One region of the Stenotrophomonas sp. SMYL41 genome, then DNA from elsewhere that is predicted to be linked to it. Evidence: riboswitches for the same ligand, from Rfam matches in the RefSeq annotation. Region 1 holds a riboswitch; the other holds the start of a gene.

The links. A riboswitch is a leader RNA that binds a small molecule or an ion and turns the genes downstream of it on or off. The one in region 1 is predicted to bind glycine.
Region 2: another riboswitch for glycine. It lies ahead of gcvP (aminomethyl-transferring glycine dehydrogenase); the one in region 1 lies ahead of V3B30_RS17625 (trimeric intracellular cation channel family protein).

The regions. Positions count from the first base shown of each region.
Region 1 is NZ_JAWIRX010000017.1:9,492-25,529, reverse strand. It holds gene V3B30_RS17670 (DUF3106 domain-containing protein) at 1-212, opposite strand, end outside; gene V3B30_RS17665 (hypothetical protein) at 205-1,209, opposite strand; gene V3B30_RS17660 (primosomal protein N') at 1,622-3,799, shown strand; gene V3B30_RS17655 (glutathione S-transferase) at 3,895-4,515, opposite strand; gene V3B30_RS17650 (NYN domain-containing protein) at 4,628-5,407, opposite strand; gene V3B30_RS17645 (NAD(P)/FAD-dependent oxidoreductase) at 5,531-6,811, shown strand; gene V3B30_RS17640 (hypothetical protein) at 6,894-7,370, opposite strand; gene V3B30_RS17635 (nuclear transport factor 2 family protein) at 7,374-7,805, opposite strand; gene V3B30_RS17630 (GIY-YIG nuclease family protein) at 7,878-8,153, opposite strand; glycine riboswitch at 8,194-8,283, shown strand; glycine riboswitch at 8,297-8,400, shown strand; gene V3B30_RS17625 (trimeric intracellular cation channel family protein) at 8,486-9,103, shown strand; gene V3B30_RS17620 (3-deoxy-7-phosphoheptulonate synthase) at 9,297-10,370, opposite strand; gene V3B30_RS17615 (hypothetical protein) at 10,666-10,923, opposite strand; gene V3B30_RS17610 (DNA alkylation repair protein) at 11,090-11,827, opposite strand; gene V3B30_RS17605 (MarR family transcriptional regulator) at 11,824-12,324, opposite strand; gene V3B30_RS17600 (ATP-binding protein) at 12,397-13,695, opposite strand; gene V3B30_RS17595 (response regulator transcription factor) at 13,728-14,435, opposite strand; gene V3B30_RS17590 (pepsin/retropepsin-like aspartic protease family protein) at 14,542-15,471, shown strand; gene V3B30_RS17585 (serine hydrolase domain-containing protein) at 15,540-16,038, shown strand, end outside.
Region 2 is NZ_JAWIRX010000016.1:586-16,623, reverse strand. It holds gene V3B30_RS17085 (methyl-accepting chemotaxis protein) at 1-1,630, shown strand, start outside; gene V3B30_RS17080 (hypothetical protein) at 1,716-2,003, opposite strand; gene V3B30_RS17075 (lysophospholipase) at 2,137-2,838, shown strand; gene V3B30_RS17070 (hypothetical protein) at 2,848-3,336, opposite strand; gene V3B30_RS17065 (catalase) at 3,358-5,448, opposite strand; gene V3B30_RS17060 (AraC family transcriptional regulator) at 5,563-6,285, shown strand; gene V3B30_RS17055 (amino acid permease) at 6,368-7,735, shown strand; gene V3B30_RS17050 (VOC family protein) at 7,839-8,249, shown strand; gene gcvP (aminomethyl-transferring glycine dehydrogenase) at 8,342-11,209, opposite strand; glycine riboswitch at 11,272-11,374, opposite strand; gene V3B30_RS17040 (multidrug effflux MFS transporter) at 11,674-12,900, shown strand; gene V3B30_RS17035 (siderophore-interacting protein) at 13,042-13,938, shown strand; gene V3B30_RS17030 (hypothetical protein) at 14,007-14,399, shown strand; gene V3B30_RS17025 (M2 family metallopeptidase) at 14,481-16,038, opposite strand, start outside.

The DNA.
Region 1 (16,038 bases):
AACGCGCGCCAGGCAGCGTAGTCGGCGCGGCGCTGGCGCTGCTGCTGCGCATCGAGCTGGGTGAATCCAGCAGGGGTTGCAGTGGCCGGCGCCGGCGCGGCCGGCGAACTTCCCGGAACAGCTGGCGGCAACGGCACGCTCAACGACTGCGGTGCGGCGGACAGCGACAACGGCAGGGCCAGCAACAGGCTGGCGAACACGGGCTTATTCATCGGCAGCAGCGGTTTCCAGCGTGGCGCTGGCCGGCTCCGGCCGGCTCGGCTTGGATTGCGATTCATCCACCGGCAGCGGGCCGCCCGCGGCGGTCCACGCATACAGGTCGGCATCGGCGACCAGCGGGTAGTCACGATCGGCCAGCATCGTGGCGTCGTCCGCGGCCTGGGCCGTGGTGGCATCCGGGGTGGCGTTGACCTTGCTCGGCGGCAGGGATTCCACCGTCACCGGACCGGCTTCGCCCACCACGCCCTCCGGCAACGGTGCATCACTGCCGAAGGAATGCCCCTGCCAGTAGCGCCAGCCCAGCGCAGCGGCCAGCAACACCGCCACGGTCACCAGCAGGATCAGCGGACCGCGCCAGCGCGGCTTGGCGTTCGTGCGACGGCGCGTGCCTTCGGCGGTGGCACGCTGATCGCGCTGCGGTGTGCGCCAGCTCGAGGTCGGGGTTTCATTGTGGGCGGCCGGTGCGGCTGGCTGCTGCAGCTGCTGCAGGCGCGTTGCCGGCAGCTCACGGATACGCGCCTGCACCTGTTCGGCCAACTGGCGCCAGGCCGAGGCATCGGGCTGGCCGTGGGCATCACGCGGGCAGGCGTCGGCCAGCAGGTGCTGGTAACCGGCCTCGTCCTGGTCGAGCACGCGCATGGCGATGCCCTCGTCCAGGCTGCCGCCCACCCGCAGCAGCAGTGCCAGGCGCGGCAGCGGCTGCATTGCACCCAGCGCGGCCAACGGTGGTGCCCACTGCCCACCCACCGGCTCGCGCAGCGCCTGGCGCTGGCCCAGCAGGGTCCAGAAACGGGTCGGCCACTGCGCCATCGGCAGGTCGCTGGCGACGGCGGCAAAGGCGCGCATCACCGCCACCAGGGTCTGTTCGGCGCGCGCAGCATCGCCGCATTGCAGTTCAGCGACCACCAGGGCACGGCGCTCGACACCGCGCAGGAACGCCGACAGCGCGCCGGCCGCGGTCGAGGAAACAGGGGCGGGCACAGCCGTCATCGGTCACTCCAAAGGTCTGCCGGCATGATAGCGGCAGGCCATCGATGCCCGTAGGACTTGCGCCCACAGGCACTTCGTGCTGCAGGTTGTGCACAGCACCACGCCCCCGCAGCGAAAAACTGGGCCATCCAGCTGAATCCACTCTGTTTCAGCATTGTTTCACACCCAACCACTTGATTTTGAAGGCCTTTATCATATGGCGATTTTTTGACCAACCCGAGCATGAGGCCGTCGCTATCGGCCTTCTGCGCATCCGCTGGCCGTTAACGCACAACGTTATCCACAGAACATGTGGATAAGACTGAATCTCCAATGGACACCGATATTTAGGTGACATTTATGATTCAACAGGCGTCGCGCTGGCGCTCCCGCGCCCGCCATTCGCGCGCGCATGGGCCGTTACACTGGCCCGATGCTTTCACCGATTCCGACCCTGCAGGTCGCCCTGCCCGTCCCCCTGCCCCGCCTGTTCGACTACCTGTCGCCGGAGGGCGATGGCCCTGCGGTCGCGGTCGGCTGCCGCCTGAAGGTGCCGTTCGGCAACCGGGAGCTGGTCGGTGTGGTGGTGGGGCATGGCCAGGCCGACGACGGCCAGGGACTGCGCCAGGCCCTGGCCTGGTGCGACCCGCAGCCGCTGCTGCAGGGTGAGCTGTGGCAGAGCCTGCAATGGCTGGCGCGCTACACCCACGCCCCCTTGGGCGAGGTCCTGAGCACCGCCCTTCCCGGCCCGTTGCGCCATGGCGAGGCCGTGCCCGACACCCACCACTGGGGCTGGCAACTGACCGCGGAAGGCCACGCCCAGCGCGAAAAGCTGCGCGCCGGCAGCCGCCCGCGGCAACTGGCTGAACTGCTGGCCGAAGCCATCGTGGATGAGGATGTGCTGGGCGAACGCATGGAAGACTGGCGCGCTACCGCGCGCAGCCTGGCCAAGCGCGGGCTGGCCGAGCGCGTCGCGCTGAGCGTGGCTCCCCAACACGCGCAGCCGTTACCCGGCCCCACGCTCAACCCGGACCAGGCCGAGGCCGTGGCCGCGATCAATGCCGCCGACGGCTTCCAGCCGTTCCTGCTGGATGGCGTGACAGGTAGCGGCAAGACCGAGGTCTACCTGCAGGCGATCATCCATTGCCTGGCACAAGGCAGGCAGGCGCTGGTGCTGGTGCCGGAAATCGGCCTGACCCCGCAGACACTGGCACGCTTCCGCGGCCGCCTGGGCATCGCGGTACATGCGCTGCATTCGGGGTTGAACGACAACGAGCGCGCGCGCGTCTGGGCAGCGGCCTCACGCGGCGAAGCGCGCGTCATCGTCGGCACCCGCTCGGCGGTGTTCACGCCGTTGCCCCAGGCCGGCCTGCTGATCGTCGACGAGGAACACGACGGCAGCTACAAGCAGCAGGACGGCATCCGTTACCACGCGCGCGATTTCGCCCTGGTCCGGGCCAAGTCGCTGGGCATTCCGGTTCTGCTGGGCAGCGCCACGCCCTCGCTGGAAACCCTGCACAACGCCTACGCCGGGCGCTACACCCACCTGCGCCTGAAGCAGCGCGCCGGCGATGCACGGCCGCCACGCGTGCGCATCCTCGATGTGCGCAAGCGGCCGCTGCATGACGGTCTGTCGGCCGACGTACTGGCCGGCATCGGCGAGCACCTGCAGCGTGGCCAGCAGGTACTGGTGTTCAAGAACCGCCGCGGCTATGCGCCGGTGCTGCTGTGCCACGACTGCGGCTGGACCGCGCCGTGCCAGCGCTGCGATGCACCGATGACCGTGCATGGTGGCGGTCGTCGCCTGCAATGCCACCACTGCGGCGCGCGGCAACCGGCGCCGCTGGCGTGCCCGGCCTGCGGCAGCCTGGCGCTGCAGCCGCAGGGTATCGGCACCGAACGCCTGGAAGAGCACCTCACCGCGGCCTTCGCCGATTTCCCGGTGGTGCGCATCGACCGCGGCACCACCTCGCGCCGCGACGCGCTGGAACAGCAACTGGCGAAACTGGGCGACCAGCCCGGCATCCTGGTCGGCACGCAGATCCTGGCCAAGGGCCACGACCTGCCCAAGCTGACGCTGGTAGTGGTGGTGGGCATCGACGAAGGGCTGTTCTCCGCCGACTTCCGCGCCAGCGAGAAACTGGCGCAGCAGCTGATCCAGGTGGCCGGTCGCGCGGGGCGTGCACGTGACCCCGGCGAGGTCTGGCTGCAGACCCACCATCCCGGGCACCCGCTGCTGGAAACGCTGGTGAGTGGTGGCTACCACCCGTTTGCGCAGGCCGAGTTGAACCAGCGCCAAGCCGCCGGGTTCCCACCGTTCGCGCACCTGGCGCTGATGCGTGCCGAAGCGCAGCAGGTGGAGCACGCCAACGCGTTCCTGCTGGCCGCGCGGCAACTGCTGGGCGAGCAGAACGTGGTCGAAGCCTACGGGCCGATGCCGGCGCCGATGCCGCGGCGTGCCGGCTACCAGCGCACGCAGCTGCTGCTGTCGGCCGTGCAGCGGCCGCCGCTGCATGGTGTGCTTTCGCAGTTGGTGCCGCGGCTGTATGCGCTGCCGGAAGCCCGCAAGGTGCGCTGGTCGCTGGACGTGGATCCGACGGATCTGTATTGAGGGTCGGAGCCCACCCGCTGGGTGGGATCCGACCCCGATGGCCAGGGGTCGGATCCCTTTTCGCAGAAAAGGGCTCTGACCCCGAACGCCACCGCTTACGTCAGCGGCGTCATCACGCCGCGCTGGTAGGCCGGTCGCTCGCGCAGGCGCGCATACCACTCGGCCAGGTGCGGCAGCTCCGGGCGCTGGATCGGCAGTTCGAACCAGGCGTAGATCAGCGAACCCAGCGGGATGTCACCCATCGCGAATGTCTCGCCCGACAACCATGGCTGTTTCGCCAGGGTGGCATCGGCCATTGCCAGGTAGTCACCGGCGCGCACGATGGCGGCATTGATCCGCGCTTCGTCACGGTCGGCTGGCGCGGTGCGCATGATGCCCCATACCAGGTCGCTGTAAAGCGGTGCCATCCGCGACGTGCTCCAGTCCATCCACTTCTCGGCCTGGGCGCGCTGCATCGGGTCTTCGGCATACAGGGTGCCCAGTGCGTAGCGCGCGCTCAGGTAGCGCACGATGGCGTTCGATTCCCACAGCGGCAGGCCGTGGTCTTCGATCACCGGCACCAGGCTGTTGGGGTTCATTGCCTGGTATTCCGGCGTCTGCGTGCCACCGTGGCTGCCACCGACTTCGATGGACTCATACGGCAGGCCGATCTCCTCGGCGCACCACAGTACCTTGCGGACGTTGCTGGAATTGCGGCGGCCCCAGATCTTCAACATGCGGGTTTTCCTTGCTGGCAATGCGAGCGGCAACGATACGCCTGATCGGAGATGGAGTGTGGGTGGCGGAAGCCGGATCTGGCACCTGGGCGTTGCCGGCCAGCGGCCGGCACTAGCGGTTCTTTTTCGGCAGCGCGCGCACGTAGGACGACTTGCCGTCCTTCTTCAGTTCGAACAGCCCGATGGCCGCCAGCAGATCACTGAGCTTGCCGTAGCCGTAGTTGCGCGGATCGAACGAGGCCTGGTTGCCGATCTGGCTGCCGACCGGCCCCAGGTGCGACCAGCCGTCCTCGCCCTCGGCCGCAGACACCGCACGGCGCAGCATCTTCACCAGCCGCGTATCGCTGCGCATCTCCGCCCCGCTCTTGCGTGGGCGTGCATCATCATTGGCGACGGGGTCGCTCGATGCCTGTTCGCTCGATGCCTGCTCGGCATCCGGCACGCTGGCATGGGTCTGGCCCAGCGCTTCCAGGTAGGTGAACTTCGAGCACGCGTTGACGAACGGTTCGGGCGTCTTCTTTTCGCCGAAGCCATACACCTTCACGCCGTCGGTCAGCAGGCGCATCACCATCGGGGTGAAATCGGCATCGCTGGACACGATGGCGAAGCCATCAAGGTTGCGCGCGTACAGCAGGTCCATGGCATCGATCACCATCGCCATGTCCGAGGCATTCTTGCCCTTGCTGTAGGCGAACTGCTGGATCGGGCGGATCGCATATTCGTGCAGTACGGCTTCCCAGCCCTTCAACCGCGGGCTCTTCCAGTTGCCATAGGCGCGGCGTACGTTGGCCACGCCGTAGCGGGCCACTTCGGCCAGGACCTCGTCGATCTTCGAGGCCGGCGCGTTGTCGGCGTCGATCAACAGGGCGATGCGCTTTTCCGGTTCGCTCATGGGCTCCTCAGGGGCCGTTGCCTGAACCCGAGTATCGCCGATCCACGCGGGCGCTGACGTGACAGGCAGCCGCCGTGCGAAGATGCCAGGCGCTTCCCCCAATGCCCCCACTGGAGTGAGTCGATGAGTCGCGAGCGCGTTCCCCACCTGGTCGTTGTCGGCGGCGGTTTTGCCGGCCTCTGGGCCACCCGTGCCCTGGCCCGCGAACGCATGCGCATCACCTTGGTCGACCGCCGCAACCATCACCTCTTCCAGCCGCTGCTGTACCAGGTGGCCACCGCCGGCCTGTCGGCGCCGGATATCGCCGCGCCGCTGCGCCACATCCTCGGCCACCAGCGCAACGTGGAAGTCCGCCTCGGCGAAGTGGTCGCCATCGACAAGCAGGCCCGGCAGATCCGCATGGCCGATGGCAGCACGCTGGACTACGACAGCCTGCTGCTGGCCACCGGCGCCACCCACGCCTACTTCGGCAACGACCAGTGGGCCGATGATGCCCCCGGCCTGAAAACCCTGGACGATGCCATCGCATTGCGCCGCAAGCTGCTGCTGGCATTCGAGCGCGCCGAGGCCGAGCCGGACCCGGCGAAGAAGGCCGCATGGCTGAGTTTCGCGGTGGTCGGTGGCGGTCCCACCGGTGTTGAACTGGCCGGCACCCTGGCCGAGATCGCGCGGCATACGCTTCGCAACGAATTCCGCCACATCGATCCGGCCAGCGCCAAGGTGCGGTTGGTCGAGGCTGGGCCGCGCGTGCTGTCCTCGTTCCCGGAAGTGCTTTCGCTGAAGGCGCGCCGGCAGCTGGAAAAGCTGGGCGTGGAAGTGCTGACCGGTACCCCGGTGAGCGACATCGACAGCCAGGGCTTCAAGCTCGGTGAGCAGTTCGTGCCGGCCCGCACCGTGGTCTGGGCCGCCGGCGTGGCCGCGTCACCGCTGGCGCGCACGCTGGACGTGCCACTGGATCGCGCCGGCCGCGTGCAGGTGCAGCCGGACCTGACCCTGCCCGATCACCCGGAGCTGTTCGTGGCCGGCGACCTGGCCGCACTGAACCAGGCCAATGGCAAGCCGGTACCCGGCGTGGCGCCTGCCGCCAAGCAGATGGGCAAGTACGTGGCCGGGGTGATCCGCGCGCGCCTGCATGGCAAAGCCGCACCGGGGCCGTTCAAGTACGCCGACTACGGCAACCTCGCCACCATCGGTCGCATGGCCGCGATCGTGCACCTGGGCCGGCTGCAGCTTTCAGGCATCCTGGCCTGGTGGTTCTGGCTGGCCGCGCACGTGTTCTTCCTGATCGGCTTCCGCAACCGCATCGTGGTGCTGCTGAACTGGGCCGTGGCGTACTGGAGCTACCAGCGCAGCGCGCGCATCATCTTCGGTGATGACCAGGAAGACCGGCGGCCGAGGCGGTAGGACCGAAGACGGATAGGGGTGCTCTGCCTGGGAGTAGATCCACGCCATGCGTGGATGCATGTCTGTGCAGGCCGCATGGAGCTCAGCCACGCATGGCGTGGCTCTGCTGCCTCATCGGGCCACCCGGCACCCGCCGTCTCGACCATGCCCGGCAGAAATCTTCCTTCCTCGCGGTGTCGGCAATCTGTGCGGTACTCCAATGCCGGGTGATCCAGATCGTCAACGCGGTGCTGCTCAGATGCCAGCGCAGCATGCCGTGCCGAGGCTGCCGCCACAGGTGGCGTCGGGCAATCCAGTAAGCCTCGCGCTCCACTTCAGGCACCTTCTTCTGCCTCGCGTTCGTATCGAACAGCTGCGCGGCGAAGCGCCAGGGATTCATCGTCTGGTATCCCGCCCGCGGTTCACTGCTGCATGCGGCCACACCACTGGGCGTGCGGTCGGCAGGGTTCGGTCGACCTTCCACCAGCGCCAGTCCAAGCAGGTACAGCAGGCCAGGCAGCAGTGCGATGCCGGTGACCAGCACGACGACGGAGAGCCATGCCTTGCCCGCAGCACGCATCGCTCACGGCGCCTTCGGTTTCGGGTACCACAACGCGTTGACGATGACCCAGCGCTGGTCGAAGCGCCCCATGTGGAAGTAGTCGACGAACCACGGGGTTTCCAGTCGTACCGAGGCCGCGTTGCCGGTCACGTCCAGCACCGTGCAGCGGCGGTCCCATTGATCCTTCGGGGTCTTCAGCGCGCCCTGCTTCGTCAACGAGACCAGCTCTTCCTTCGACATGCGGCGCAGGCCCAGGCGTTCGTCGGGTGTATCGCCGAGCACCGCGCGCTTGGCCAGGTCCGGGTGCAGGGAACGGTCGACACGCTTCGGGTCGGCCTCCAGCTGGCCATCGACGTAGTCGTGGCAGGTGGCTTCGATGGCCGCGAGGGTGACCGGGTCGGCGGCAGGGCTGGTTGCTGCGGAGAGAGCGAACAGCAGGGCGATCGTGGACATCCGGGTCTCCAGCTCTGGGCGCGGGGCGATCATCGCATGGGCCGGGCAGGCCCATCCACGCATGGCGTAGATCTACAGAAGCGTCTCGGCAGGTGCCTGCAGCCAGGCCAGCTTGCGTTCGCGCGGCTGCTGCTTGAGCTGCCATTCGGCGCGTGAGGCGCCGGCCCGGTCCGGGTACTCGCGCACGGCCAGTACCCGCAGCGGCGGCCGGGCCCGGGTGTAGCGCGCGCCCTTGCCGGCCTGGTGGGCGGCGAAACGCGCGTCCACGTCGGTGCTGATGCCGGCGTAATAGCTGCCATCGCGGCATTCGAGCAGGTACAGGAACCACGGGCGGAGGGACGGGGCCATGGCCGGATTATGCCGTGCTGCACTGCAGCGGATATACTGGCGCCCGAATGCAGGAGAGAGGCGCCGCGCTGGCGCCCGCCGAAGGCGCAGGCTCCCATGATCGCTCAGGCCGGTGGGCTGGAATCCCACCAACCATGCATTCGACTCGCCGAGCTGGAGAGAGGTCACCGGGCACGCCCGGGACGATCCGCCGAAGGGGCACGCGGCCTACGCCGCTGAACTCTCAGGCAAAAGGACAGCGGGAGCGGCACCGGTCATCGTCATCCCGTCATTGCGCAGGCAGTGGCGATAGTGGCGCATGGCCGGCCCCACCGCGCCCGGAGCCTGTCCCCATGCTGCTGTCCATCATCTACCTGATCGCCATTTCCGCCGAAGCCATGACCGGCGCACTGTCCGCCGGCCGCCGCCGCATGGACCTGTTCGGCGTGGTCATGATCGCCTGCGTCACTGCCCTCGGTGGCGGCTCGCTGCGCGACATCCTGCTTGGCCATTACCCGCTGGGCTGGGTGAAGCATCCCGAGTACCTGGGCTTCACCGTATGCGCGGCGCTGATCGCCACCTGGATCGCACGCTGGATGCACCACTTCCGCCGCACCTTCCTGGTACTCGACGGGCTGGGCCTGATCGCGTTCACCCTGATCGGCTGCTCGATTGCGCGCGAGGCTGGCCATGCCATGCCCATCGTGCTGATTGCCGGCATGCTGACCGGCGCGTTCGGTGGCGTGCTGCGCGACATCCTCTGCAACGAGGTGCCGCTGATCTTCCAGAAAGAGTTGTACGCGATCATCGCGCTGCTGACCGGTGCGGCCTATCTGTTGCTGCTGCACTGGGGAGTGGCCGATGCCACCGCGATACTGTGCTGCCTGGGCGGCGGCTTCGCATTGCGCCTGCTGGCGATCCACTACCGCTGGGAAATGCCGAAGTTCGTGTACCACGACGAAGTGCATTGAAGTTCGCGTTCGCCGAGCACGGGGTTCGACGGCGTGGATCTGCTGCACCACCCCGGCGATGTACCTGGCGCTGTCGCTGGTGCGCAGCGCCAGGCGCATCGCCGGTGCAGATGGGCCGGTCTCCAACTCCGGCCGGCCCTGATCGCGGCCGCACCCCCGCAGGCGCTGGCCGCCATCCACACACGTGCCGCACTCAGGCGGCTTCGGACACCTCTACGTCGCGACGGGCGCGCACCGCCGCAGCCAGTCGCTCCAGCACCGTCACGGTGGTGTCCCAGTCGATGCAGCCATCGGTGATGCTCTGCCCGTAGACCAGCGGCTGGCCTTCCACCAGTTCCTGGCGGCCACCGACCAGATGGCTCTCGATCATCACGCCAACGATGCGCTGTTCGCCGTCTTCCAGCTGAACGGCGATGTCCTCGATCACCTTCGGCTGGTTCTCCGGGTTTTTCAGGCTGTTGGCGTGGCTGGCGTCGATCATCAGGCGCGTGGGCAGCTTGGCCTTGGCCAGCGCCTGGCAGGCGTCGGCAACGCTGCCTGCGTCGTAGTTCGGCTGCTTGCCGCCACGCAGGATTACATGGCAATCCGGATTGCCGGTGGTCGATACGATGGCGGTGCCACCCTGCTTGGTGACCGACAGGAAGTGGTGCGGATTGGACGCCGCCCCCACCGCGTCAGCGGCGATCTTCACGTTGCCATCGGTGCCGTTCTTGAAGCCGACCGGGCATGACAGCCCCGAAGCCAGTTCGCGATGCACCTGGCTTTCGGTGGTGCGTGCACCGATCGCGCCCCACGCCACCAGGTCGGCGATGTACTGCGGCGAGATCACATCGAGGAATTCGACACCGGCCGGCAGGCCGAGCTTGTTGATGTCGCGCAGCAGGCCACGGGCGATGCGCAGGCCCTTGTCGATCCTGAAGCTGCCGTCCAGGTCCGGATCGTTGATCAGGCCCTTCCAGCCCACCGTGGTGCGCGGCTTCTCGAAGTACACGCGCATGACGATTTCCAGTTCGCCGGCCAGCGCGTCACGTAGCGGCTTCAGGCGCTGGGCATACTCGATGGCGGCCTTCGGGTCGTGGATCGAGCACGGGCCCACCACCACCGCCAGGCGGTCGTCACGGCCATGCAGGATCTGGTGCAGGGCCGCGCGCGAGGCGCTGACGGTGTCGGAGGCTTCATCGTCACAGGGCAGCATCGCCAGCAGCTGGGCAGGCGGTGTCAGCGGTTCGATGGTGCGGATACGCAGGTCGTCGGTGTGCGGGGGCATTGCGGGAGATCTCCGGAACGTTGGGGGTCCCCAGCGTGGCGGCATGAAAAAAGCCGCCAGGTTCGCTGGCGGCTTTCGGGAATGCGTCTGAAGCTTTCTTCAGGGTGAGCGCAGTCCTTCCTCCGCCAGTGGCTTCGGAAAGTAATACCAGTAAAAGCGGGTGGCGGCTGCGTTCATGGGTTGTATTGATAACACAGCTTTTGCGCAGTGCAAAATGTTTCATCCGCAACTGGGGACACGGTTCAGTGAGGTGCGCTCCAGCGCGGCCTACCCGGCAGCAGCCAGCCAATGTTGCTCATCTGCCATGCACTTCCACGTCCAGCAGGAGCCCTTCGTGGATGTCGGCCCAGCGCTCCAGCACGCGATCCAGCTCCTGCCTGGCCTCATCCAGCTGCTCGGGGTTGAGCAGGGAACGGGCGGTGTAGAGGTCGGAGACCAACCGCCGCAGGGCCGCTTCCGGGATGGCGACCGATGGCCCTTCCAGCCCCGGCAACTGCAATGCCGGGCTGTCGCCAAGCGGGCCGAACAGCGTGACCTGGAGCGTGCTCTGCATGATCAACTTCCCTGCGGATGGACATGGGCAATGCACTGTTTACCGCGTCCGGGTGACAGGCGCATGTGCCGGCCCTGCCGTGAATCCGGCACGGTGGGCGTGCACCGCGCTGCTGCAGCGAAGATTCTTCCTTGAGGATCATGGAATTGCCGGCCAGCGGCCGGCACTACCGCAGCGAGCGCATCGCGCGCTTGCGGATGCAGGCGTTGGCGGTGCTGTCGTGTTCGCGCTGCCAGCGCGCGCAGAGATCGCGCAGCCACTGCGGCTGTGTCTTGCCGGCATCATTGAGCCAGTTGCCGACGGAATCCTGCACATAGCGTTCCGGGTCATCGGCCAGTGCTTCCAGCAGCGCCACGGCCTGTTCCGGATGTTGCTTGAACAGGGCGATGTGCGTGGCCCAGACACCGCGTGGGCGCAGTGCCTCGCAGGCGAAGCGGCGCAGGTTGGGCGATCCTTCCTGCGTCCACGGCTGCAGGTACTCCAGCGCCTGCAGTGGTGCGGCAACAATGTCGGCACGCAGCGCCAGCCACGCCCATTCGCGCACGCCGAAGTGTGGGTCATCGGCCAGCGTGCGCATCTGCTGCAGCTTCTCTGCCAACGTTGCGCGAGCATCGCTGCCGATCAGATAACAGGCCCAGCCGCGCACGGTATCGCAGCTGTGATGCTGCCAGAGCGCGGGCGTTCCCTGCCCCGCCTCACGCAGCAACTGCGCGGCCAAGGCCATGCGCTGTGTGATGCCCTTGCCCGCGGCATCGCGCATGCGTTGCAGCGCTTCCGGTTCCAGCAACGGCGCCACGCACCGCAGCAACTCACCGAAGTCCACCGCCAGGCACTCGGCCAGATGGGTCGTCGCAACGCTGCCGCTGTTGAGCGCATGCAGGCGATGTGCAGACATCGCACTCATGCCCCGCTCCCGCGCCCGGCGTCGGTGTGCTGCCAGACCTTGTGCAGCAGCTGCGACAGCTGTAGCTGTTCACCAGCATCCAGGCCGTTGAACAGGCCGCCGATCCACTGTGTGTGCTGCTCGAACAGCGCTTCAGCCAAGCGCGCACCCTTTGCTGTCAGCACGATCTGCAGGCGACGGCCATCTTCCGCATCGCTGCGACGCAGCAGCAGGCCTTCGCGCTGCAGGCCATCAAGCAGGCCGCTGATGGTGGCGCGGGTCACACCGGATCGCGCGGCCAGCTCATGCGGCGGCAGCGCGCCATCGGCCCCATGCAGCAGGAACAGCACGATGAACCGACCCTCGCTGAGCCCGTGCGGTGCAAGCCGGACAGCGCAGTCGCGATCGATCGACGAGGACAGCGAGAGCAGCCGGAAGCACAGGCGCAGCTGCGCGATGTTGGCGTGGCCGCGTCGCTGCGCTTCCTCCAGCAGCGCTTGGTGCTTGGTTTCGATCATCTCATGCGCGCGATGTAATTAGGCGCCTAATCATACATGCGGGAAGCCGTCATCTGTAGACCACACCGGTTCTCAGGCGAACGGTCCCAGCAGCAGGCGCGCGATCAGCCCGCCACCCTCACGGTGCAGTAGCTGCAGTTCGCCTGCGTGCCGCCTGGCCACATTGGCGGCCACAGCCAACCCCAACCCGGCGCCACCGGTGGCGCGGCTGCGCGAGCTCTCGCTGCGCTGGAATGGTTGCAGCAGGCGTGCACGGTCGGCCTCGGCGATGCCCGGGCCGCGGTCCATCACATCCAGCTGCGCCCTGTGGCCGGCCATGGCGAGCTGCAGCTCCACGGCCCCGGCGTAGCGCTCGGCGTTGTCGACGAGATTGTCGATCGCGCGCCGGATCAGCAGCGCATCGCCGTTCCAGCGCAGCGTGTCCGGCCCCTGGAGGGAGATGCCGACTCCGCGCAGCAGCGCCGCCTGCACGCAGTCCTCCAGCAGCGCGGCCAGATCCAGACTGCGCATCTGCAACGGCTGCAGTTCACCGCGTGCGTAGTCCAATACCTGCTCGATCATCGTATCCATGCGCTCGATGTCGGCCACCATCCGCGCCGCCTGGGACGCGGGGGCGAACTCGGCGCGCAGGCGCAGCCCGGTCAATGGCGTGCGCAGGTCATGCGCTACGGCGGCCAGCATGTGGGTCATGTCCTGTGCCTGCGCATGCAGGCGATCGCGACCGGTGCTGATCGCAGCGGCCAGCATCTGTACCTCGCGTGGGCCGTCATCCGGCAAAGGGGCTGCGGCCTGCAGGTCCACCCGTGCGCTGGCTTCGGCCAGGCGTTGCAGCGGGCGTCCCAGCCGGATCGATGCCCACGCCGCCAGCGGCGCCAGCAGGACCGCACCAGCCAGCAGCGCAAGCACTACCTGGCGGCGCCAAGCCGCCAGATCGCTGTGATCGCTGCCGACCACCTGCCAACGGCCATCGGCCTGGCGTACGCCCAGTTCAAACGGCGGCCATTGCATGGCGCTCAGTACCGCCGCCTGCGCCTTCAGTACACCGGCCCGCGCCGTGGCATCGAGCACGGCCCCACCCTCGATGACCTGCACGTCCGGCGCCTTGCCCTGCCCGCTCCAGACCAGGCGTACCTCCTTCGCCGGCAGCCCCATCTGCAGCGCCGCCAACTGCGTGAGCCAGTCACTGGCACTCCCCTGTGGAGGCGCATCCTGCGTCGCCAGATGCAGGCCCAGTGGCGCTGCGGCCTGCTCCCCGCGCAGCACCTGCACGGCCTGGTCCAACCGCATCGGCGGAGGCGCGGGCCGGGGCATCCAGCCAACCACGGCCACGCTGACCAGGGTCGCCAGCAACAAGCTGGCCAGGGCCAGCATCGCGATCCAGCGCGCCGTCGGCCACCGGCTGCTCACAACACCTGTACCTCGGCCTCGAAGCGGTAGCCCTCACCGCGCAAGGTCTGCACCAAGGCTTCAGCACCGGGTGAGGCCTGTCCCAGCTTGCGTCGCAGCCGACTGATCGCCAGGTCGACCGCACGATCGACGCTGTCACTGGGTTCACCGCGGCTCAGCTGCAGCAGTTGCTCACGCCCCAGCACCCGCCCGGGGCGTTCGGCCAGCACCAGCAGCAGGCTGAACTCACCGCGGCTGAGCATCAGTTCGTTTCCGTCCGGTGCCAGCAGGCGGCGTTGATCAGGCAGCAGTCGCCAACCGGCAAAGCGCAGTTCGCTGGTCACCTGCGCGCGCAGCTTGTGCTGGCGGCGCAGCAGCGCGCGTACCCGTGCCAGCAGCTCCCGCGGATCGAACGGCTTGGCCAGGTAGTCGTCCGCCCCCATCTCCAGTCCGATCACCCGATCCGGCGCGCTTCCCATCGCCGACAGCATCAGGATCGGGATGGCCCGTGCCTGCAGCCGGCGGCAGACCGAAAGCCCGTCCTCGCCGGGCATCATCCAGTCGAGGATGATCAGGTCGGGCCGTTCGCTCTTCAGCACCACGTCGAGCGCCGTCGCGTCCGCCGCGACCCGCACCAGGAAGCCATGCAGCAGCAGGCAATCAGCGATGGCATCGCGGATGCTGGCGTCGTCGTCGACAACGATGACACGGGCGGGAGTCGTCATGCGGGCAGTATCGGGCCGGTCTGTATCAGGACGGTATCAACAGCGATATTCCCGCGATACGCCGCTGCGCGCCAATGGGTGCCCATGATCACTGCGGAGATTTCCCTTGCGCCTCATCCTCCTGTCCCTGCTTGCTGCGCCGCTGCCTGCGCTGGCGTCCGATGGCCCCGAACATGTGCTGCCGATGTGGATGCAGGGTGGTCATCCGGCAGTGGCCGTCCTGCTGGACGGACGCGCCGAACCGCTGCGCTTCGTGGTCGACAGTGCCGCCGGGGCAACGCTGGTCGATACCCGCGTGACGAGGCGCTATGGCCTGGAGGATGCGGATGCGGCGGTATCGCACGCCCAGGGCGCAAGTGCGAAGGCGGCCCGATTGCAGCGCACGCGCAGCACGTCCTGGCAGCTGGGCAGCTGGCAGCTGCAGGCCCGTGGCATGCAGGTCGACCTGTCGTCGCTGTCCAAGGACGATGATCCGGCCATCGACGGCTTGATCGGCAATGACCTGACCGGACGCTGGGACACGCGTTGGGACTTCGGCGGCAATCGCCTGGCGCTGTGGACGCCCGGCCAATTGAGCCTGGAAGGACCGGGTTGCCAGCCCAATGCGCTGCCCGGGCGCACCGCCGGCCTGCGCCAGTTCGGCTTCATCACACTGGCACTGGGTACGCCGGGCGTGGAGGCCATTGCCGTGGTCGACACCGGCGCAGCGCAGACTGTTCTCAACGCCGAAGCGGCTCGCGCATTGGGGCTGCGCACCGACGGCAGCGACGCACGGGTACGCATGCGCGAAAAGGGCACCGAAGGGCTGGGCGGCGGTGCGCAGGCCACCTGGCTGTACACCTTGCCCGGGATGACCGGCAGCGGCTGGCAGCATGCGCCGATGGAAGTCCGGATCAGTGAACTGCCGGTGTTCAAGGCGATCGGCCTGGAGGCGCGGCCGGCGCTGATCCTCGGTGCCGATGCGATGCGCGGCGGCCAGGTGGACATCGGTGAGGGTGCCGCACGGATCTGCCTGCGCCCGCCGGTGTCCAGCTGACCCCAGGGCCATGACGCCGGCAGCGGGCTGGCGTAGCATCGCGCCACGTCCAGCCGGGAGTTCCACGCATGCGCCGTGCCGTCCTGTTCTTGCTGAGCCTGTTCCCGATGGCGATCCTGGCCGCACCGCCTCCCGTACCCTCGCCCGACCGCATTGACGCCGAAGCACGGCGCCTGATGCAGGCGGCCCATGCGCGCGGCATGGCGCTGGCGGTGATCGATGGCGGCAAGGTGATGCACGTGGCCGCCTACGGTGAACGCAACGCCGCAGGCGAACCGCTGCGCACCGACACCGTGATGTACGCCGCATCGCTGACCAAGATGGCCTTCGGCCACCTGGTCGCACAGCTCGCCCAGAACGGAGTGATCGATCTGGATGCCAGCATCGCCACCGCGCTGGACATGCCGCTGCCAGACTACCCGCCCGAACCGAAGAAGTACGCCGACTACAGCGTGCTGGCCGGTGATGCGCGCTGGCGCCAGCTCACGCCGCGACGGCTGCTGAACCACGCCAGCGGCTTTGCCAACTTCGGCTTTCTCGAGCCGGATGGCCGCTTGAAGTTCCACT
Region 2 (16,038 bases), on a different contig from region 1:
TGGCGTGGACTTCGAAGAGAAGGAAAGCCGCGATGCGGCCGCCGAGGCGATCCGCCTGGGTGAGCGCAGCCTGCTGCAGCTGCTGGTGCTGGGCGGCGTCGCGCTGCTGGTCGGCATCGGTGCCTCGGTGATGATCGGCCGCAGCTTGACCGGCCCGCTGGCCCGCGCGGTGAACCTGGCCGAGCGCCTGTCCAAGGGCCAGCTGGACCAGGAGTTCCGCCTGGGCGGTCGTGACGAACTGACCCAGCTGGGTGAAGCCATGGCCAGCGTGCGGCAGAGTGTGCAGGCCGCGATCGGCGCGCAGCTGCAGATGGCCGAGCAGCATGAGGCCGGCGCGATCCGCTATCGCATGGATGCAGGTGCGTTCCCCGGTGACTTCGGCCGCATGGTCCAGGCGACCAACAGCCTGGTCGAATCACACGTGCAGGTGGAACTGCTGATGGCCGAGGTGATGCAGCGCTACGCCATCGGCGACCTCAGCCGCGACCTGCCGGACTACCCGGGCGAGAAGGGCACGCTGACCCGCACCCTGGCGGCAGTGAAGCAGAGCCTGATGGCGATCAACGCGCAGATCGATGAACTGGCCCGCGCCGCGCGCGCCGGCGACTTCAGCATGCGCGGGGATGCCGCTGCGTTCCAGTACCAGTTCAAGGCGATGGTCGAGCACCTCAACGGCATGATGGCCAGTTCGCAGGCCAGCATCGCCGATGTCTCCGACGTGCTGCGCGCGATCTCGCACGGTGACCTGACCGCACGCATGGACGGCGAGTACGACGGTGTGTTCGCTCGCATGCGCGACGACGCCAACACCACCACCGCGCAGCTGACCGGCATCGTGCGGGGCATCCAGGTGGCTGCCGACAGCATCAACAATGCGGCACAGGAACTGGCCGCCGGCAACAACGACCTGTCGCGCCGCACCGAGCAGCAGGCGGCGAACCTGGAAGAGGCCGCTGCATCGATGGAGGAACTGACCTCCACCGTGCGCCAGAATGCCGAACTGGCCCGTCAGGCCGACAGTGAAGCGCATGCCGCCGGTGCCGCGGTGCGCGAGACCGAGCAGGCAATGGCGCAGATGGCGTCGGTGATGGGCGAGATCGACCAGTCGTCGGCACGCATCTCGGAGATCTCCACGGTGATCGACGGCATCGCGTTCCAGACCAACATCCTGGCGCTGAACGCGGCGGTGGAAGCCGCACGTGCCGGTGAGCAGGGCCGCGGTTTTGCCGTGGTCGCCAGCGAAGTGCGCACGCTGGCGCAGCGTGCCGGTGTCGCCGCCAAGGAGATCAAGGAGCTGATCGAAGACGCCGCTGCCAAGGTGAAGAGCGGCCTGGCAGTGACCGTTGAATCCGAAGCCGCGATCGCGCGCGTGGCACAGGCAAGTTCGCGCACGACCCAGCTGATGAGCGACATCGCTGCGGCGAGCAAGGAGCAGGCCGCCGGTATCGAACAGGTCAACCAGGTGGTGGTGCAGATGGACCAGGTGACCCAGCAGAACGCCGCGTTGGTGGAAGAAGCCACCGCCGCCAGCCGCGCGCTGGAAGAACAGGCGCATGCGCTGACCACCTCGGTGTCGGTGTTCAAGGTGGAAGGCGAAGCAGCGTCGGTTGTGCCGCGTCGCGCAGCCTGAGCTGCTGCCAGCGCAGTGACAGGAATACGGCCGCCCTGGGCGGCCGTATTTCAATGGCCGGCGCAGGCAGTGGGAAGCACGGCCATCATTGCTCCAGAACGCTGCCGAGCATGGCCCCCAGTACATACAGCACAGCCAGGGTGGGGGGCATCACCAGAAGGTAGATGGTTGTCCAGCTCTTTCCGGAAAGCCATGCGCCCATGCCGATGGCGTCTAGCGCAACGGTCTGCAGCATCACCGGCAGTTGCATGAAGATGTAGGCGCTCTTGGGATCGCTGTAGGCCTGGGCATCGTGGACCCACCAGACCGTCAGTGCGAGATAGAGTACGCACATGGCAATGCCGGTCCAGCTGAGCCAGCGTGGCTTGCGCATGCCGCCTTCTCCGTTCCGTCGGGGCCAGCAGGGTAGCGCGGCGTTCGCGGCTGTGCACTTCCGAAGGTCGGGCCGATGGGTGAAGCTGCAGGGCAGTGATTCCCACGGGAAGGCATGAAGGATGGTCGACGTGATGAATGCACTGCTGCCGCCGGTCGTGATGCTGCCAGGCCTGGATGGCACCGGCCTGCTGTCGGCACGTTTCGTAGAGGCGATGCAGGCGCACGGCGTGCAGGTGCGGATATTGTCGATGCCCGTGCAGGGGCCACAGGACTACACCACGTTGGCGTCGATCCTGCGCCCGCAGCTTCCGGCATCTCCTTTCGTGCTGCTGGCCGAATCGTTCGCCGGACCACTGGCCATCGAACTGGCGGCGGCCGGGCAGCCTGGATTGCATGGATTGGTACTGAGTGCGACCTTCGCACGGCGGCCGGTGCCGCTGCCTGCGGCGAGCGCCCGGATACTGGCTCCGGCGTGGCCGTTGCCGCCACTCATGTTGATGGCCCGGTTGCTGCTGGGGCGATGGCGGACGCGCGCGAACCAGCGTGAGCTGGGCCTGGCAATCGCGCAGGTACCGGCTGCAACCCTGCGCCAGCGTGCTGCGACAACGATGCAGGTGGATGTTCGTGCACTGCTGCCGGAACTGGTGTTGCCGACGCTATGCCTGCATGCCCTGCAGGACCGCCTGCTGTGGCCACCCAGCGTGGCCGAGCTGCAGGTGTTGCTGCCCGGCGCCCGGCATGTTTCGCTGGAGGGGCCGCATCTGCTGCTTCAAGCACGCGCTGACGCAGCCGCAGCCGAAGTCGCCGCGTGGATGAGAACGCTGTCGTCCTGATCGGCAGGCTCAGCCGCGCGCGCGGGTACGCGCGGCTTTCTTCGCCGCCACCTTGCGGACGGTCTTCTTCGCCGCACGGCTCTTCGCCGCTTTCTTTGCGGCAGCACTGCGCGAGGCGGCCGAACTCGCCGTCTTGACCGCCGTCTTCTTCGTGGCCTTCCTCGTGGCTGTCTTGCGAGCCGGTGCCTTCTTTGCCTCCGCCTTCTTGGCTGCCGTCTTCTTCGCAGGTGCCTTCTTCGCCGTCGTCCTGGTTGTGGCCTTCTTCGTGGCCGACTTCCTGGCAGGCTCCTTCTTGGCAGGCGTCTTGCGGGTCGCCTTCTTCGCACCCTTGCGTGCGCTGCCGCTGCGCTTGCCGCCACCGTCCTGCTTGTTCACGGTGGCCCAGGCAATGCGTTCTGCCGTGCCTTCGCTTGCGCCACGATCACGCTCGCTTTGCTCGATGTGCTCGGCCTGGCGCTTCTGCTTCTCGGTATAGGCGGATTTGTCACCACGGGGCATGACGGTTCTCCTGTCGTGTGGTCAGGCCAGCAGTCGCAGCTTGGGTTCGCGGGCCCACTGGCGGGTGGCGGCCGCCGCCAGGAACCCCTTGACGTCCTCCGCTTCGACGATGCCGGCGTCGTTGCCGACTCTTGCTGCCTTCAGCAGCGCCTGGCCGCCCGTGTCGCTGGCGATGGCCTTCAGGTGAGCCCACGCCTGGCTGGCGAACTCGATGGCGGCACTCTCTTTGGACAACGCCTTCGACGCCTCCAGGCTCAGCACCACGGCTACCGCATCGAACACAGCCGATGGGGTGCCGGCCAATTGTCCATCGGCCGCCTGCAACGTGCCGTCGCTGAGCGTGGCGCCGCCCACTTTCGGCGCGACCAGCTTCACGTCCGCTCCCGCCTTCCGCGCGGCCTTGCTCAGGCTGGCAATCATGCGGGCGTCAGAACCTTCATCGAAGAGGATGCCAATGCAGCGCCCCTGCAGGGTGGGTTTGGTGCGGCCGATCACGCGCACCTCGGGGGCCGGCGGCATGTCGCGTGCCGGGGTGGCGGTGGGCGCCGGGTCGGGCAGGGCAGGCAGCGCCAGTCCATCGGCCACGCGCTGCGCCAATGCGTCATCGATGTTGCGCAGATGGCTGACGGTCCGTACCCGCACCTTCAGCGTTTCCACCTTCGACAGTTCGAACACCAGCGCCGATGCCAGGTGCGCCTGCTCCGGCTTTTCAAGGCTGCGGAAGAACATGCGCGCCTGGCTGTAGTGGTCGGCGAAGCTCTCCGCGCGGGTGCGCCCCTTGCGACCGTCGTCCGCACTGGCGTGGCTGCGGAAGCCGCTCGGGGTCTCGCGCGGTGTGTCGTCCTGCAGCGAGCTGGGATCGTAGGCGACGCGGCCCTTGGGCACCTGCATCTGCATGTGGCCGTCGCGCTGGTGATTGGCGAATGGGCACTTCGGGGCATTCACCGGGATCTGGTGGAAGTTCGGCCCGCCCAGACGCAGCAGCTGGGTGTCCAGGTAGGAGAACAGGCGGCCCTGCAGCAGCGGGTCGTTGCTGAAGTCGATGCCCGGCGGCACATTGGCCGGGCAGAACGCCACCTGCTCGGTCTCGGCGAAGAAGTTGTCCGGCCATCGGTCCAGCACCATGCGCCCGATCACCTGCAACGGCACCAGCGATTCGGGAATGATCTTGGTCGGATCCAGGTGATCGAACGGGAAACTGTCGGCCTGTTCTTCGGTGAACAGCTGCACTGCCAGTTCCCATTCCGGGAAGTCGCCGCGCTGGATGGCCTCGAACAGGTCGCGGCGATGGAAGTCGTTGTCGGCCGACTGCAGTTTCAGCGCTTCGTCCCACACCGTGGACTGGATGCCCAGCTTTGGCCGCCAGTGGAACTTCACGAAGGTCGAGTCACCCGCCTCGTTCAGCAGGCGGAAGCTGTGCACGCCAAAACCCTCGATCATGCGCAGCGAGCGCGGGATGGCGCGATCACTCATCGCCCACATGATCATGTGCATCGATTCGGGCATCAGCGAGATGAAATCCCAGAAAGTGTCGTGGGCGGAGGCGGCCTGAGGAAAGGCACGATCAGGCTCCATCTTCACCGCATGCACGAGGTCCGGGAATTTCATCGCGTCCTGGATGAAGAACACCGGGATGTTGTTGCCGACCAGATCCCAGTTGCCTTCCCGGGTATAGAACTTGACCGCAAAGCCGCGCACGTCGCGCGGGGTATCCACCGAGCCCGCGCCACCGGCCACGGTCGAGAAGCGGGTGAATACTGGCGTCTTCACGCCTACCTCGGTCAGGATGCGTGCACGGCTGTGGGCCGCCAGCGATCGGGTCAACTCGAAGTAGCCATGTGCCGCGCTGCCACGTGCGTGCACGATGCGCTCGGGGATGCGCTCATGGTCGAAGTGGGTGATCTTCTCCCGCAGGATGAAGTCCTCCAGCAGTGTGGGTCCCCGAGGTCCCTGCCGCAGGGAGTTCTGGTTGTCCGCCACCGGGATGCCTTGGTCGGTGGTCATCGCCGGGTGGCTGCCCCCGGCCTGCTGGTGCAGTTCATCGCCATTGCCCCGGCGATCGTTCTCGGTCTGGGCGGTTGCGCGCTTGCCGGTCGGCTTGCTGGCGGCCATGGATGGTGGCTCCGGATCATCAAAGGGAACCACGACACTGGAACCGGACCCGTTAAACCAAGGTCCGGCAAAGGTGAACGTACAGGCAAAAGCAGGCTCGGGTATGCTTGCTACATGCGAGTCGAGCCCGCCGACATCGAAGCCCTGTTCGACGCCATCCCGGATGTGCTGTTCTTCATCAAGGACCGCCAGGGGCGTTATACCCACGTCAACCAGACCATGCTGCGGCGGCTGGGCCTGCGCGCGCGCAAGGACGTGATCGGCCGTACCGCGGCCGAGATCTACCCGACCGGCCTCAGTGCGGACTACGTCGACCAGGATGCCCGCGTGCTGTCCGGCGAGGTGATCGAGAACCTGATGGAGCTGCACCTGTTCGCCAACCGCGAACCGGGCTGGTGCCTGACCTGCAAGCGCCCGCTGGTGGTCGACGGGGCCATAGAGGGCCTGATCGGCATCTCCCGCGACCTGGGGCAGAAGGACAGCCTGGGCACCCAGTACGAGCAGCTGCGGCTGGCGCTGGCCCATCTCAACGCGCACTACGCCGAGAACGTGCGCATGCAGACGCTACTGGACATCACCGGCTTCTCGCTGTCCAAGCTGGAGCGCAGTTTCCGCAAGGTGTTCCAGATGACCCCGCAGCAGGTGCTCACCCGGCTGCGGATCCAGATGGCCATGCACCTGCTGCATGGCGACGACAGCATCGCCTGCATCGGCCAGGCCTGCGGTTTCAGCGACCAGAGTGCCTTTACCCGCAAGTTCAAGGCTGAAACCGGTTTTTCGCCACGCGCCTACCGTGCCCGTATCGGTGGGAACGTCGGCGAGCCGGCGCTGGCCTGAGCCGCCTGCTGCGCTGTGCCTATCCCCGTGGGCACGGGACAGGGTAAGGTGTCGCCCCTGTAGCCCGCCGCCAGCCCCGCCGATGCCCAACTCGATTCCGACCGCTTCGCCGTCCCGCCTCGGACATTCGCTCAAGCCCCGCCAGCTGATCATGATGGGCTTGGGTAGCGCCATCGGTGCCGGCCTGTTCCTCGGCTCGGGCGTGGGTGTGCAGGCCGCAGGCCCGGCGGTGCTGGTGTCGTATCTGGTAGCCGGTGCGCTGGTGATCATCGTGATGAACGCACTGGGCGAGATGGCGGCGGCCAAGCCGACCAGCGGTGCGTTCTCGGTGTACGCCGCCGATGCCATGGGCGCCACGGCCGGCGCCACGGTCGGCTGGCTGTGGTGGGTGCAGCTGGTGATCGTGATCGCCGCCGAAGCGGTGGGCGCCGCCGGGCTGCTGGCTACCGTCTGGCCGGCGATACCGGTACCGATGGCGGCATTGGCGTTCATGCTGTTCTTCACCGCGATCAACCTGCTCGGGGTGAAGAACTTCGGCGAGTTCGAATTCTGGTTCGCCATCCTCAAGGTGGCGGCGATCCTGGCCTTCATCGCCATCGGTGTGGCGCTGCTGATGGGGTGGCTGCCGCAGGTCACCTCGCCAGGCCTGAGCAACTTCACCGAGCACGGCGGATTTGCACCCAAGGGCCTGGCCGGGATCGGCGCGGCGCTGCTGGTTGTCGTTTTTGCCTTTGGCGGCACTGAGATCGTGGCCGTTGCGGCGGCTGAAACCGAAGATCCCGAGCGCAGCATTGCCCGGGCCATCCGCACCGTGGCCTGGCGCATCCTGGTGTTCTACATCGGCTCGCTGAGCGTGATCATCGCCGTGGTGCCGTGGACGAGCGACGCGCTGAAGTCGCCGTTCGCCGCCGTGCTGGACATCGCCCGCATCCCGGGCGCCGGTACCGCCATCACCCTGATTGCAGTGATCGCGCTGCTGTCGGCGCTCAATGCCAACCTCTACGGAGCCTCGCGCATGATGTATTCGCTGGCGCAGCGCCGCGAAGCCCCGGCCGTGCTTGGCTGGACCGACCCGCGCCAGGTGCCGGTGATCGCCGTGCTGGCCAGCGTGCTGTTCGGATTTGCCGCCACGGTGATGGAGCTGCTCTTCCCGGACAAAGTGCTGCCGGTGCTGCTGAACATCGTCGGCTCCACCTGCCTGCTGGTGTGGACGCTGTCGCTTGTCTCGCAGCTGGTGCTGCGTAGGCGTGCGGATCGCCTGGGTACCCGCCTGCCATTCCGCATGGCCGGCTTCCCGTGGCTGACCGTGTGTGCGCTGGCGATCCTGGCGCTGATCTTCGGGCTGCTGCTGAGTGAAGCGCATACCCGGCTGCAGTTCCTGTCGATGGTGGCGCTGACTGCCACGATCGCCGCCAGCAGCGCCATCGCACGGCGCATGCGCGAGGCTTGATGGAAGCTGCCGGGTAGCGGCCGGCACTACCACGGGGGCTGCACATCCGCCGTGCCATCCTGATCGCATGGGTCGTCATCGGCCCGTCGAACAGGAGCACCGCATGCTGCGCAGCCGTCCCTTCCTGATGTTCACCGGCCAGGCCGAGGCCGCGCTGGCCCTGTACGCCGAAGCCTTTGCCGACTTCCGCCTGCTGGCCCTGCAACGCCACCCCGAGGGGGCCGGCGCTGGCGTGCCCGGGCAGGTCCGCCAGGCCATCTTCCTGCTCGGTGGCACCCACTACCTGTGCTTCGACAGCCTGGACGTGCACGATTTCACCTTCTCGCCGTCGATCTCGCTGTTCGTCGAGTGTTCCGGCGCCGAGCAGTTCGAACGAGCCGCACGCGTGCTGGGCGAGGACGGCCATTGGCTGATGCCGGTGGGCGATTACGATTTCAGCAACCGCTACGGCTGGGTGCAGGACCGCTTCGGCGTGTCATGGCAGTTGAGCCTGGGGCAGATGCCTGACCCGTGATCCGATGTGTGTGGGTGCGGGCCTTGGTCCACGCGCCCTTACGAAAACGGCCCGCTCGCGCGGGCCGTTTTCGTTGCCGATGCAGTGAGGAATCAAGCCTCGACTTCATCATCCTTGTAGGCATCGACCGGGATGCAGGCGCACATCACGTTCTTGTCGCCGTACACGTTGTCGACACGCGCCACCGGCGGCCAGTACTTGCTCTGCTTCAGGCTGGCCAGCGGGAAGGCGGCCAGTTCGCGCGGGTAGGCGTGGGTCCACTCGCTGGCGGTCACTGCGGTGGCAGTGTGCGGCGCGTTCTTCAGCGGGTTGTCCTCGCGGTCCAGGCGGCCGTCTTCGATCGCAGTGATTTCCTCGCGGATCTGGATCATCGCGTTGATGAAGCGATCCAGTTCGTGCAGCGATTCGCTCTCGGTCGGCTCCACCATCAGCGTGCCGGCCACCGGGAAGCTGAGGGTCGGGGCGTGGAAGCCGAAGTCGATCAGGCGCTTGGCCACGTCCTCGGCACCGATGCCGCTGGTCTTCTCCAACGGGCGCACGTCGAGGATGCACTCGTGTGCCACCAGGCCGTTGCGGCCGGTGTACAGGGTCTTGAAGTGCGGGGCCAGGCGCTTGGCGATGTAGTTGGCGTTGAGCTGCGCGACCTGGGTGGCCTTGCGCAGGCCGTCGCGGCCCATCATCGCGATGTACATCCAGCTGATCGGCAGGATCGAGGCGCTGCCGAAGCTGGCTGCGCTGACCATGCCGACCGGGCCGTTGTCACCCAGCTTGCCCGGCAGGAACGGGGCCAGATGCTCCTTGACCGCGCACGGGCCGACGCCCGGACCGCCACCGCCGTGCGGGATGCAGAAGGTCTTGTGCAGGTTCAGGTGCGAAACGTCCGAACCCCACTTGCCCGGCTTGGCCACGCCAACCAGGGCGTTCATGTTGGCGCCGTCGGTGTACACCTGGCCACCGTGCTTGTGGATGATCTCGCAGATCTCCACCACCTCTTCCTCGAACACGCCGTGCGTGGACGGGTAGGTCATCATGATCGCGGCCAGGCGGTCGCTGTATTTTTCGGCGTTGAGGCGGATGTCTTCCACGTCGACGTTGCCGTTGGCATCGGTCTTGGTCACCACCACCTTCATGCCGCACATCTGCGCCGAGGCCGGGTTGGTGCCGTGCGCCGAGTCCGGGATCAGGCAGATGTCGCGGTGGTCTTCGCCGCGCGAGCGGTGGTAGGCGCGGATCGCCAGCAGGCCGGCGTACTCGCCCTGCGCGCCGGAGTTCGGCTGCAGGCTGACCGCGTCGTAGCCGGTGCATTCCACCAGCATCGCTTCCAGCGTGTCGATCAGCTCCTTGTAGCCCAGCGCCTGGTCGGCCGGCACCAGCGGGTGGATCTGCGAGAACTCCGGCCAGGTCACCGGGATCATCTCGGCGGTGGCGTTGAGCTTCATGGTGCACGAGCCCAGCGGGATCATCGTGCGGTCCATCGCCAGGTCCTTGTCGGCCAGCGAACGCAGGTAGCGCAGCAGTTCGTGCTCGCTGTGGTGGGTGTTGAACACCGGATGGGTCAGGAACGCGGACTGGCGCAGCAGGCCGGCCGGCAGTGCATCGGCGGTGCTGGCATCCAGCGCGTCGACGTCGGCCTGGGCACCGAACACGGCAGCCAGCGCGACCACGTCGGCGCGGGTGGCGGTCTCGTCCAGGCTGATGCCGACCGAGTCGCTGTCGATCGCGCGCAGGTTGTAGCCGGCGGCGCGGGCCTTGGCGTGGATCTCATCGGCATGCACGCCGGTGACATGCAGGGTGTCGAAGAAGTCACCGCCGACCTGCACGCCGGCGTTGCGCAGCGCGGCGGCCAGGATCGAGGCCAGGCGATGGGTGCGGCGGGCGATGCGGGTCAGGGCGTCCGGGCCGTGGTAAACGGCGTACATCGAGGCCATCACCGCCAGCAGCACCTGTGCGGTGCAGATGTTGGACGTGGCCTTCTCGCGGCGGATGTGCTGCTCGCGGGTCTGCAGGGTCAGGCGGTAGGCCGGGTTGCCCTGGGCATCGACCGAGACGCCGATCAGGCGGCCCGGCATCGAGCGCTTGTAGGCGTCACGGCAGGCCATGAACGCGGCGTGCGGGCCGCCGAAGCCGAACGGCACGCCGAAACGCTGGCTGTTTCCGACCACGATGTCCGCGCCCCATTCGCCCGGGGCGGCCAGCAGGGTCAGGGCCAGCAGGTCGGTGGCCACGGCCACCAGGCCGCCGCGCGCGTGCACGGCATCGACCAGCGCCTTGTAGTCGCCGACCTGGCCGAAGGTATCCGGGTACTGCAGCAGCAGGCCGAAGGCTTCCGCTTCCAGCGCTTCGGCCGGGGTGCCGACGCGCAGCACGATGCCCATGGGTTCTGCGCGGGTACGCAGCAGTTCCAGCGTCTGCGGGTGCACGGCGTCGTGCACGAAGAAGGTGTCCGACTTCGACTTGGCCGAACGCTTGGCCAGGGTCATCGCTTCAGCGGCGGCGGTGGCTTCGTCCAGCAGCGAGGCGTTGGCGATTTCCATGCCGGTGAGGTCGGCGCACAGGGTCTGGAAGTTGATCAGCGCTTCCATGCGGCCCTGCGAGATTTCCGCCTGGTACGGGGTGTAGGCGGTGTACCAGGCCGGGTTTTCCAGGATGTTGCGCAGGATCACGTTCGGCGTGTGGGTACCGTAGTAGCCCTGGCCGATGAAACTGCGCAGCACGGTGTTCTTGTCGGCGATCGCACGGATCTTCGCCAGGGCCTGCACTTCGGTCATCGACTCCGGCAGTGCCAGCGGCGCCGGCGACTTGATCTTGGCCGGTACGATGGCATCGGTCATCGCATCCAGCGACGCGTGGCCGACGACGTCGAGCATCTGCGCGATCTCGGCATCGTTGGGGCCGATGTGGCGCTCGACGAACGCGGAATGATGCTCGAGCTCACGCAGGGAAGGGGTGTTCTGGGACATGGCGAAGGATCCGTCAGGAAAGGGCACACGCACGGGCACAAGCCGCCGGTCGGCGGTCTGCGGGGCGCCCCTCTGTCCTTTTGCCTGAGAGTTTAAAAGCGCGGCGGACCGCAGCTTCGTGCCCCTTCGGCGCCGGATCGAACCGGTCTCTCCAGAGTTGTGTTACGGGTGGTATCGGGCCTGAGCGATTACGGGCGTTGCGCCTTCGGCAGCGGTGTTCCGCTTCTCCCACCGTGTTGCCCGCCGATTATAGCCCGTTGCGGGCGCGCCAGCCGCCTCCGGGCCCGGCCGTTGCGCCTGAATGGCCGATGGCCCGGCCGTGCGTTTTGTGCACCGCTGCATGGCATCAGGCGCAATCCCCACCTATGATGGGCGGATACCCGAATTCATCTGGCGCCGTCCCTGCAGAAGGGGATCGGCGCCCGCCGTGCGTGCTGCGCATGGCCCTGCCGGACGCCTTCCCCATGACCGCCGCTGTTGCTCCTTCCACCCGCCGCATGGCCCTGCTGCTCGCCGGCCTGGCCATGTTCGGCCCGTTCTCGATCGACACCATCTTCCCGGCGTTCCCGCAGCTGGCCCAGCGCCTGGCGGTGGACGAGGTGGCGGTGCAGCAGACCATCAGCGTGTACCTGCTGTTCTACGGCCTGATGAGCCTGGCGCATGGCCCTCTGTCCGACGCCTGGGGACGCAAGCGGGTGATCCTCGGTGGCCTGGTGATTTTCGTCGGCGCCTCGGTCGGCTGTGCGCTGTCCACCGACCTGACCACGCTGCTGGCGTTCCGCGCGCTGCAGGGCCTGTCTGCAGGCGTCGGCATGATCGTCGGCCGGGCGGTGATCCGCGACCTGTACCACGGCCATGACGCGCAGCGGCTGATGAGCCAGGTGTCGATGCTGTTCGGCATCGCCCCGGCCATCGCGCCGATCATCGGCGGCTGGATCCTGCTCAGCGGTGCTGGCTGGCCGCTGATCTTCTGGTTCCTGGTGGTGTTCGCACTGGTCCTGCTGGCAGCCACCGCACGCTACCTGCCGGAAACCCACCCGGTCGAGGCCCGGGTGCCGTTGTCGCCGCGCGTGCTGATGCGTGATTACGTGCGCATCGGTTTCAACCCGCGCTTCCTGCGCCTGGCGTTGGCCGGCAGCATCGGTTTCGGCGGCATCTTCCTGTACATCGCCTCGGCGCCGGTGTTCGTGATGCAGCACCTGCATCTGGGCGAGGGCGGCTTCGCCTGGCTGTTCATCCCCACCATCGGCGGCATGACCACCGGCTCGTTCCTGTCCGGGCGCATGGCCGGGCACACCACGCCCACCCGCCAGGTCGCCATCGGTTTCGGCCTGTGCGCGCTGTCGGTGGTGCTGAACGTCGGCTACGTGGCGCTGGCGCCGCAGTTCGTGCTGCCGTGGGCGGTGCTGCCGATCTTCCTGGGCGGCATGGGCATGGCATTGATCTTCCCGATCCTGGCGCTGGCGGTGCTGGACATGTACCCGCACCAGCGCGGCCTGGCCTCGTCGCTGCAGGCCTTCGTGCAGCTGATGATCAGCACCGTGGTGGCCGGCGTGGTGTCACCGCTGCTCAGCGCCAGCCCGCTGCACCTGGCGCTGGGCCAGGCGGCGTTCTTCGGCGCCGGCTTCGTGTTCTGGTACTGGGAACACCAGCGCGAACACACGGCGCAGGCGGCCAGCACAGGTCACTGAGCAGCGTGCAGGGGTAGGGCGGGCCGTGACGCCCGCAGCACTTGCGACGGGAAACCACCGGACTAGGCTGGGTACTCCAGCCAGCCGGTGCACGGGTGCACAACAGCCAGCCGATCCACTGTCGTTGCATGAGGTACCCCCATGGCTGCGCAGCAGACCTACCGCCTGTTCGAGGTGGCGCTGAAGGAGCGCCGCGTTCTTTCCCCTTCCCTGGACCGCATGGTGTTCACCGGTGCCGACGTGGCGCGGATGAAGACCGAAGGCCCGGACCAGCGCATCAAGGTGTTCTTCCCCTTGCCCGGCCAGGAGGTGCCGCAGGTCCCCAGCGGCGAGGACTGGTATCCACGCTATCGGGCCCTGCCGGACGACCAGCGCCCGCCGATGCGCACCTACACCATCCGCCAGCTGCGCGCCGAGCAGGGCGAGGTCGACGTCGATTTCGTCATCCACGGCGTGACCGGCCCCGCCTCGCGCTGGGCCATGCATGCACGGCCGGGCGACCGTGTGGTGCTGCTGGCCCCGGATGCCGACTGTGCCGACAGCAGCGAGGGCTGGGAATGGAAGCCGCCGGCCGGCGTTGGCCAGGTGCTGCTGGTGGCTGACGAGACCGCGCTGCCGGCCGTGGCCGGCATTCTCGAGGAACTGGCGGCCATGGTGGATCCGCCGCGTACGTTGGCCCTGCTGGAAGTGGCGCAGGCCGGTGATGCGGTTCCCCTGAAGGCGCCGGCCACGGCCGAGCTGGTCTGGTTGCCGCGCGGGCAGGCGGCGTACGGGCAGCCCTTGCTGCAGGCAGTCCAGGCAAGGTTGGCCGCGGCCTCGGGTGTGGCTGCCGGCGATGCGCTGGAGGAGATCGACGTCGATACGCAGATCCTCTGGGAGCAGGCCGATACCCGCGTGGCCGGGCCGCTGTACGCCTGGGTGGCGGGCGAGGCGGGGGCAGTGATGGCGATCCGCCGCCACCTGGTGCGCGATTGCGGGCTGGACCGCCGCGCGATCACCTTCATGGGCTACTGGCGGCACGGCAAAGTGCTGGACTGAGGTGGCGTGAAGCGGCGCTGCGGGCGGGGTGCGCTATCCTTGCGCCCCCCTCGCAGCGGTACCGCACCATGTCCACCAGCTCCAAGACCCGCCGCGACCAGCGCCGTCGCCAGGAAAAGCAGGCCGCCAACAAGGCCGCTGCCCAGGCCTCGCCGGTGGAGCCGCATGCCGAACTGCGCGACGCGCAGCGCACCCTGCTGGCCGGTGTCGTGCGCCGTGATGGCGAATGGGTGTTGGGCATGGATGGCCGCATCGCCGGCCACAGTGATTCTGCCGCGCAGGTACTGGCGCTGATCATGCAGGCCGGTGAGCTGCACGAGCGCAACGGCACGCCAGTGCGCCTGATGTACTCCGATGCGCTGCGCGATGCCGCGCAGGCCGAAGCGAAAGAGAAGGGCCAGACCTTCGAGGAATTCAAGGCCGAACTGGCTGCAGCGATGGCGGCGAAGAAGGTCAGCTGATCGCTGCCAAACCGTCGAGCCGAGCCATGCTCGGCTCTACAACACCTGAAGGGGCGGATCCTTGCGGATCCGCCCCTTTTTTCATTTCGCCGCCGGGGCCGCGTTGGCCTGCCAGCCGCACATCTGGCCTTCGTTCTGCTGCTTCAACCACTCATTGACCGGGGTGAAGTACTCGATCATCGGGCCGGCATCGAGCTTGTCGGTGCCGGTCAGCTCCTTCAGCGTGGCCTGCCACGGCTGGCTGGCACCCTTGCTCAGCATCGCCCAGTATTTCTGGCCGGCTTCCTTGTTGCCGTAGAAGGTGCACTCATGCAGCGGGCCCTTGTAGCCGGCCGCGTCGCACAGGCCCTTGTAGAACTGGAACTGCAGGATGCGCGCCAGGAAGTAACGCGTGTACGGGGTGTTGCCCGGCACGTGGTACTTCGCGCCCGGGTCGAAGAATTCTTCGCCACGGGTGCTGGCCGGTGCCACGCCCTGGTACTTGGCCTTCAGGTCCCACCATGCCTTGTTGTAGTTGTCGGCGGTGATCGAACCGTCGAACACGCCCCAGCGCCAGCGGTCGATCATCAGCCCGAACGGCAGGAACGACACACCCGACAGTGCCATGCGCATCTGGTTGTTGATGACCGCCTCGCGGCTTTCGGTCGGCGCATCGACCAGGCCGATCGAGCTGAGGTACTTGGGCGTCATGGCCAGCACGATGGTGTCGCCGATCGCTTCATGGAAGCCATCGTTGGCTCCGCCCTGGAACAGCGGCGGCAGGGGGTTGTAGGCCAGGTCGTAATAGATGTGGCCCAGCTCGTGGTAGATGGTGGTGAAGTTCTCTTCGTTCGGCTTGATGCACATCTTCGTGCGCACGTCGCCTTCCATGTTCATGTCCCAGGCGCTGGCGTGGCAGACCACGTCGCGGTCATCGGGCTTGATGAACTGGGTCTTCTCCCAGTACGACTGCGGCAGCGACGGCATGCCCAGCGACACGTAGAAGTCCTGCGCGCGTTCGGTCATCTGCTTGGCGGTACGCAGTTCGGCCTCGCGCTGTGCCTTGTACTGCGCCGCTACGTTGGCATCTTTGCCAGCCTTGGCCAGCGCCGCGCTCAGGTTGGTCTGGTACTGCTTTTCCAGCGCTGCGGTGATGTCCAGGCTGCCGGCACCCGGGTACGGTTCCAGCTGGTCCCACAGGTTCGACCAGTCCTGCTGCCACATGTTGCCCAGCAGGTGCGCGGCGATCAGGCCGTTGCCCACTTCGGCCTTGTCCTTGCCGTAGGTCTTGTCCAGCTTGCCGCGTGCATAGCAGTGCAGCTGCTCGTACATCGGCTTGACCTGCTCCCACAGGCGGTCGGTTTCCGGGCCGATCTGCTCCGGCGGCATGTCGTAGCCGCTGCGCCACATCTGCCCGGCATCGGTGAAGCCCATGCCCTTGGCACCTTCGTTCACCAGCCCGACAAACTTCTGGTAGTCGCCGCGCATGCTCTTGGTGGTGCTGTGCCAGCCCTGCCAGGCGTCGAGCTGCTGGTCGTAATCGCGGCTGCGCGCCAGCACCTGCTCCAGCTCGCCCAGCTGGCGGCAGGAGTTCGGATCGTTGGCATCGGTGCAGTACTTGCCGGCGCCATAGCTGCCTTCCATGCGCGTGGCGATCTGG